DNA from 2 places in the Exiguobacterium sp. s149 genome. Region 1 is predicted to be linked to the other one. Evidence: predicted binding sites of a transcription regulator. Region 1 holds the regulator's gene; the other holds the start of a gene.
The links. The regulator Rex, encoded in region 1, represses fermentation and respiration genes when NADH is low (regulators of the CRP and FNR family bind a similar motif). The targets are predictions, from matches to a motif close to TTGTGAAATATTTCACAA.
Positions count from the first base shown of each region.

Region 2: a site for Rex is predicted at 1,884-1,901, ahead of KNP81_RS00150 (L-lactate dehydrogenase). Genes of this name have one in related genera too.

Region 1 is NZ_JACSLZ010000009.1:8,896-12,316, reverse strand. Features, by position in the region: gene KNP81_RS11825 (hypothetical protein) at 70-363, opposite strand; gene tatC (twin-arginine translocase subunit TatC) at 488-1,276, opposite strand; gene KNP81_RS11815 (twin-arginine translocase TatA/TatE family subunit) at 1,279-1,497, opposite strand; gene KNP81_RS11810 (redox-sensing transcriptional repressor Rex) at 1,497-2,153, opposite strand; gene KNP81_RS11805 (ABC-F family ATP-binding cassette domain-containing protein) at 2,303-3,421, shown strand, end outside.
Region 2 is NZ_JACSLZ010000001.1:20,714-24,134, forward strand. Features, by position in the region: gene KNP81_RS00145 (rhomboid family intramembrane serine protease) at 1-654, opposite strand, end outside; gene KNP81_RS00150 (L-lactate dehydrogenase) at 809-1,765, opposite strand; gene KNP81_RS00155 (DUF92 domain-containing protein) at 1,935-2,705, opposite strand; gene KNP81_RS00160 (5-formyltetrahydrofolate cyclo-ligase) at 2,684-3,238, opposite strand; gene rpmG (50S ribosomal protein L33) at 3,294-3,421, opposite strand, start outside.

The sequences.
Region 1 (3,421 bases):
GTAATTATGTCTAAAGTTTGAACGGCTGGTGTGACAACAAAAAACCGCTCCGCAACCGGAACGGTTCATTCATGAATGGGTCGTGCGTCTTGCTTTAAACCAGTGGTAAGTGACGACGCCGATATAGGTGAGGAGGCCGATTACATACAGACTAATGCCAATAAAAATCCACCCCAGAGCGTCCCAACCACGGACGCAGACGAGTCCGATGATACACGATACGTATCCCGCGAGGAGCAACATCAACGAGAAGACGAGTCTCCGCTTGAATCGCGATTTCAAAAAGTTCAGTCCGGCAATCAGCAACATTGTCGTCAACACGCCGATGATGATGAGTTCATCCCCGTAGTACTCCCAAGCCATCGCTTCTCCCCCTGACTGATGTTTAAGTAGTTTTATCGTATCACGTGGGTCCAATGTTTATCTTGTTGTTAAAAACATTTATTCCCAATCACAAAAAAAGCATCGTCCCGTTAAAGAACGATGCTTACTTCTCATTCATTTGTTTCATCAAATCGACTTGCTCTTTCACCATCGCCTCTTTCTCACGACGGAGCACGCCCCGGTACGTGATGCGTGAGATCGACAAGCTAATCTCGTACAAGAAGAAGAGCGGCAGCGACACCATGAGGTGCGACGTCAAATCCGGCGGCGTGATGAATGCCGCGATGACGAACAAGGCGAAGTACGCATACTTCCGAATCGATGACAGGAAGTACGGTGTCACGACACCGATGCGCGTCAAGAACATCGTCACGACCGGCAACTGGAATAACAGTCCGAATGGAATGGTCAGTTGCAGCAAGAACGTGAAGTAGTTCGACGCCCCGATGATTTGCGTCAGACCGAGGTCTTGCCCGAGGTCCGTCGAGATATCGAGGACGAGCGGGAACAACCAATAGTAGGCGAACGCAAGACCGATCAGGAACAAGATGAAGATGATCGGGATATAAGCGAGCGTCGCTTTCCGCTCGTTCGGATGCAGACCAGGTGCGACGAACGCCCACAGTTGATACAGTAGAAACGGACCGGATGCGACGAGACCGATGACGAGCGCCAAGTTCAAGTAAATCATGAGCGGGTCCGCGACCCCAAAGGCGTTCAGCTCAAGCCCTCGTTCGACGAGGTCCGCCTGCAGATAGGCGAGCACGTATTTGACACTCGGCAAAGCGATTAGAAAGAAGGCAAAGACGACAAATGCCGACAGCATCAGTCGTCTCCGCAGCTCTGTCAAGTGGTCGGACAGCGCCCGCTCTTGATCAGGTTGATGATTCATGATTACTGCTCTTTCTTCTCAAGTTCTTTCTTATCTTTCTCGTCATGTTCGTTCATCATGCCGTTTGTGGCATTTTTGAACTCACGGAGCGTTTGTCCGGCGGCGCGTCCGAATTCAGGCAATTTCTTCGGCCCGAAGATGATAAGCGCGACGATGGCGATAATGAAGATACTCGCTCCCCCAGGAATACCGACGACGAGCAACGATGATAGTAATTCCATTATTGATGGACCCCCTCAGCAGATGGATAGTGTTGCATAAAGTAAATGAGCGACTGGAGTTCGATCGACAAGTCGATGTGGTGGACGCGGACCGTATCCGGCACAGTAAGTCTGGCCGGTGTGAAGTTCAAGATGCCGCGAATACCGAAGCGGACCAAGTCGTCCGCGACCGGTTGCGCATAGGCAGACGGCACCGTGAGAATGGCGACGTCAATCTTGTTCTGTTTCATGATCTGTTCCATCTCATCAACGTGATGAATCGGGACACCGGACATCGTCGTGCCGACTTTTGTCTCGTCTGCGTCGAACCCGACGACGATATGTGTGTTATTGTTTTTAAGGAAGTTATAGTTGACGAAAGCTGTCCCAAGATGACCAACCCCGACCAAGGCGACGTTCGTAATCTCGTCCTGATTCAGTGTCTTACGGAAAAAGTCTAACAGATACTGTACGTTATAGCCATATCCCTTTTTCCCGAGCGCACCGAAGTACGAAAAATCGCGACGGATTGTGGCCGAATCGACCTTGACCGCCTCGCTCAGTTCAGCAGAAGAGACACGCTGTTTTCCTGATGAATGTAGGCTTTGGATAAACCGATAGTATAGTGGCAACCGTTTGGCTGTCGCTTGCGGAATCTTTGGTTCGTTTTGACTCAACGGAAAGAGCCTCCTTTTTACGACGCGTTTCAAACGAATCTAATTTCATACACCTTGATTGTAAACGAATTCACATGACCACTCAATGAATATACCTGAAATGGGGAAGAAATAAAGTATACTAAATAGAGAGAAAGGGGTTTTTTCACTTGATCCTACTGCAAGTCAATAACTTATCGAAATCATTCGGCGTCGAACCGATTTTAGAGAACGTCAAACTCGAAATTCAAGAAGGCGAACGCGTCGCGCTCGTCGGCCGTAACGGTGCCGGCAAGTCGACACTGCTCAAAGTCATCGCCGGGGAATACAACTACGACTCGGGCGACATCATGAAGCCGAAAGACGTCACCATCGGCTACCTGGCCCAAGACTCAGGACTCGAATCCAACGAGACGATTTGGAATGAGATGCTTACTGTCTTCACCGATTTAATCGAACAAGAAAAGACGCTGCGCCGCATGGAGCAAGACATGGGTTCCGAGCGCATCTTGAACGACCCGGCCGCCTATGAGCGCCTCTTGTCGTCTTACGATGAAGAACAGCATACGTTCAAAGACCGTGGCGGCTATCAATATGAGGCGACGATCCGCTCTGTCCTTCACGGGATGCGGTTCTATCCGGACGACTTCGAACGCCGCATCGATACGCTCTCCGGCGGACAGCGGACACGTCTCGCTCTCGCCAAGATGCTGCTCCAAAGTCCAGACCTGCTCATCTTGGATGAGCCGACGAACCACTTGGACATCGAGACACTCGGCTGGCTTGAGAAGTATTTGAGCGGCTATAAAGGCGCCGTCCTCATCGTCTCCCACGACCGCTACTTCCTCGACCGCGTCGTCTCGGTCGTCTATGAGTTGTCGCGCCACCGGAGCCGTCGCTTCGTCGGCAACTACACGAAGTACCTTGAACAGAAGGCTGCCATTTACGAGCAAGAGAAGAAACAGTTCGAGTCGCAACAAGAAGAGATTGCCAAGATGCAGGACTTCATCCAGCGTAACATCGCCCGGGCGACGACGACGAAGCGGGCACAGAGTGTCCGTAAACGGCTCGAGAAAGTCGACCGGATGGAAGCGCCGGACGGTGATGAGCGCAGCGCCGTCCTCTCGTTCTCAATCAAACGTCAAAGCGGGAACGACGTATTGAGCGGCAGCGACCTCGCCATCGGCTATGAAGAACCGATCGCCCAAAATCTCCGCTTCCAATTGCAGCGCGGCGAATCGGTCGCCCTCGTCGGCCCGAACGGAGTCGGCAAATCAACGCTCCTGAAA
Region 2 (3,421 bases), on a different contig from region 1:
TCGTTCCACGAGCGGGCCGAGTGACCAGAGCGCGAACATGTTGATGGCGAAATGGAACCAACCGATATGAAGAAACATCGGTGTGATCAGACGCCACCATTCTCCTTCGTCGATGAGAGGATTCACTTTCGCACCGAAGCGGATGAGCGTGTTCGGATCGAGCGTCGAGCCGATTGATTCGGCGAACCACATGACGAGGAACGTCACAAACATGATCGCATAGACGAACTGAGGCTTCCCAAAGGCGAACCGTTGCTTCAGTTCATTTTTTCGTTGTTGGTCGAGAGCGACTGCACGCGGGCGATATGACGTTTCCGTTTCGGCGCACGGCCGCATCTCGAGCTTCACTTTTGCCGCAATCGGGAACGTGAGCGACGACAGACGCTCTTCATCGACGAGCGGGTCCCCATAAATGTGGACATGGAGCTTCTCGCGGCCGATTCGGGCCAAGCGAAACGAGTTCATGACCGCCTCGACGTCCAAGGCGACATGGTTCGCCCACGCCTTATCTGTCCGTATGTAGAGGTGATAGACATCCCCCGCTTTCGTGTCAAACAATAAAAGTGCCCGCGACGGCTCTAAGACGCCCTCGATGCGTCCTCCTGCTTCGACGGCACGATATACATCTTCCCAAAAACAAGCTGGTTCTGTCATGTTGGCTCACCTCCTTCCATACTTTCATTCTAAAGGAATTTAGGCGGGACGACAAAATCGAGCATCGCCCCAATCTGCCCCGCTCTTCCGTCAGCCAAAAAAAAACCGTAGTGGCGGGAGCCAACTACGGTCATGACAGAACGAGTAATCGTTTTTATAAGACAGGCTGCATCGTTTTCAATAACACTTCTGCCGAATGATGCATCTTTTGTTTTTCTTCGTCTGACAACTCGATTTCCACGACTTGACGGACTCCTTGGCGGTTGATGATGGCCGGTACACCGATATGGATATCGTTCAAGCCGTATTCACCATCTAAATGTGCGCCGACCGTCAACAACGTGTTCTCGTTACGGAGCACGGCCTTGACGAGACGGAGCAAACCGAGGCCGATGGCGTAGTACGTCGCGCCTTTGCGCTCGATGATGTGGTACGCCGCGTCCCGAACGTTGACGTAGATGTCTTCGAGGTCTTCCCATGTATACTCGTCGTTCTCTTCAAGCAACTGCTCGACCGACTTCCCGTAGATGCGGGCGTTGCTCCAGGCCGCGAATTCCGTGTCTCCGTGCTCACCCATGATGTAGGCGTGGCAGTTGCGTGGATCGACGTTGAAATAGTCACCGAGCATGTACCGGAGACGTGACGTATCGAGTACCGTTCCTGATCCGAACACGCGGTGCTTCGGTAAACCTGAGTATTTCCAAGCCAAATGTGTCATGATGTCGACCGGGTTCGAGGCGATGATGATGATGCCGTCGAATCCAGATGCCATGATGTCCCCAATCATCGATTTCATGATTTTGGCGTTCTTCTCGACGAGGTCGAGGCGAGTTTCACCCGGTTTTTGTGGTGCACCGGCAGTGATGACGACGATATCTGCTGCACCACAGTCCGTATAGTCCCCTGCCCAGACGCGCATCGGTGAAGAAGCGAACGAGACGCCGTGGTTCAAGTCCATCGCTTCGCCTTCCGCCTTCGATTTGTTGATGTCGATAATGACGAGTTCCTCACAAAGACTTGCTGTCGTCAATTGGTACGCAAAGCTGGCACCGACCGCTCCGGCACCGACGAGCGCGACGCGTGTTACTTTTGCATGATTTAATGTTTCCATATTGATTCTCCACCCTTCGAACAATCTGTTTCATGTTTTTGTTATGTCTGTTACATAAAGATTGTAACATCATTCACAAACACTCACTACTAAGGAAACCGTTTTCACTTTGGCGATATTGTGACGAAATTCACATTCGTTTGAAACATCTACATTTTCTGTACTACCCTCATCGTAACAAGAGGAAACTAATCGTCGCGGCCGCGGCGATCGACAAAAAGTTGACGGCGTCATTGCCGAGAAAACGCCAGCCCGACACATAAGCCGCCGGCTCACGATGATGCATTTTCTTCTCGGTCAACTTGCCGCACACACGGCATCGGTATTTCCGTTGCACCGTGGCCCCTAACAATGTGTCGACGACGCTGCCGCTCAATCCAAGGGCGATCAAGACGAGCGCGAACGTCACATCGATCTCGATAAATGGAAGCAAGGCGAGGATGATGACCGTTGCCCCGACAATCGACATGACCGTACCGAACACGGACACCCCACCACTCGTTCCCGGTTCGACTTCACGGAACGTCCGAATCGAGCGCGGTTTCTGCTTGGCGAGGACGCCGAACTCAGATCCCCACGTATCACTCGTCGCCGCGGCAATCGAGGCGACATAGGCGAATAACCAGGCGTCGTTTGGCGCAAGAATCATTCCAAGCGCCGTCACCATGCCGACACCCCCATTGGCGAGCACCTGCACGAAATCACGGGGACCCGATTTCTCAACAATCTCATCGACAGGCGCCTTGTCCCGGGCACGATATTTCGAGGCGAGCGACGATGTCGAGAAGAAGACACCGAGTAAATAGAGCCCGAACCAACCGAAACTGTAGCCGATGACCGTCCCAGTCACGACCGTTAAGACGGCACCGGAGCGGGTCAACGAGCGCAATCGATAGCCGGCAAAGGCCACCAAACAAGTTACAACGAAGATGGCGAACATAAAATCGTTTCCCTTTCCGTCACGATGAATTCGACAGGAATGTCGTGTGGCTCAATCGGGATCTCATCGAGCAGTTGAACGTCATAGGCCAACGCGATGGTCGTCCCATTGTACGTGGCGAGGTAGCGATCATAATAGCCGCCTCCCCATCCGATTCGATAGCCGGACCGGTCAAACACGCGGCCGGGGACGATACATACGTCAATCGAGCGCATCGTCGCTTCAGTCGTCGGCTCCAATATATTCATGACGCCCGGCTCGAGGTCTTCTAGCGAATGAATCTCATGGAACGTGAGTCCCTGTTTCGTAACTTTCGGCACAAACACTGATTTTCCTGCCTTCCATGCTAAGCGGATGAGCGGCAACGTATCAATCTCTAAATCGAGGGCGAGCGTGACAGCCACCGTGTCCGCCTCTTGCCACGCCTTCAGTTCGGTCAATGTATGTATGATGACGCGGTCCCGGTCCGACCGGTCGTCGAGTTCACGGATTTGACGATGTACGTCTTGCCGAAGTTGTTTCTTTTCAATCACTTCAATTCCCCCTTGTTCAAAAAAAAGGCCGCCACATGAGTGACGGCCAGTCTCATTATTTCACTTCGCGGTAAAGCGTGTGACGACGGAGACGTGGGTTGTATTTGCGCAATTCGAGGCGCTCTGGGTTGTTACGTTTGTTTTTCTTCGTGATGTACGTGCGATCGCCTGTTTCTGTGCAAG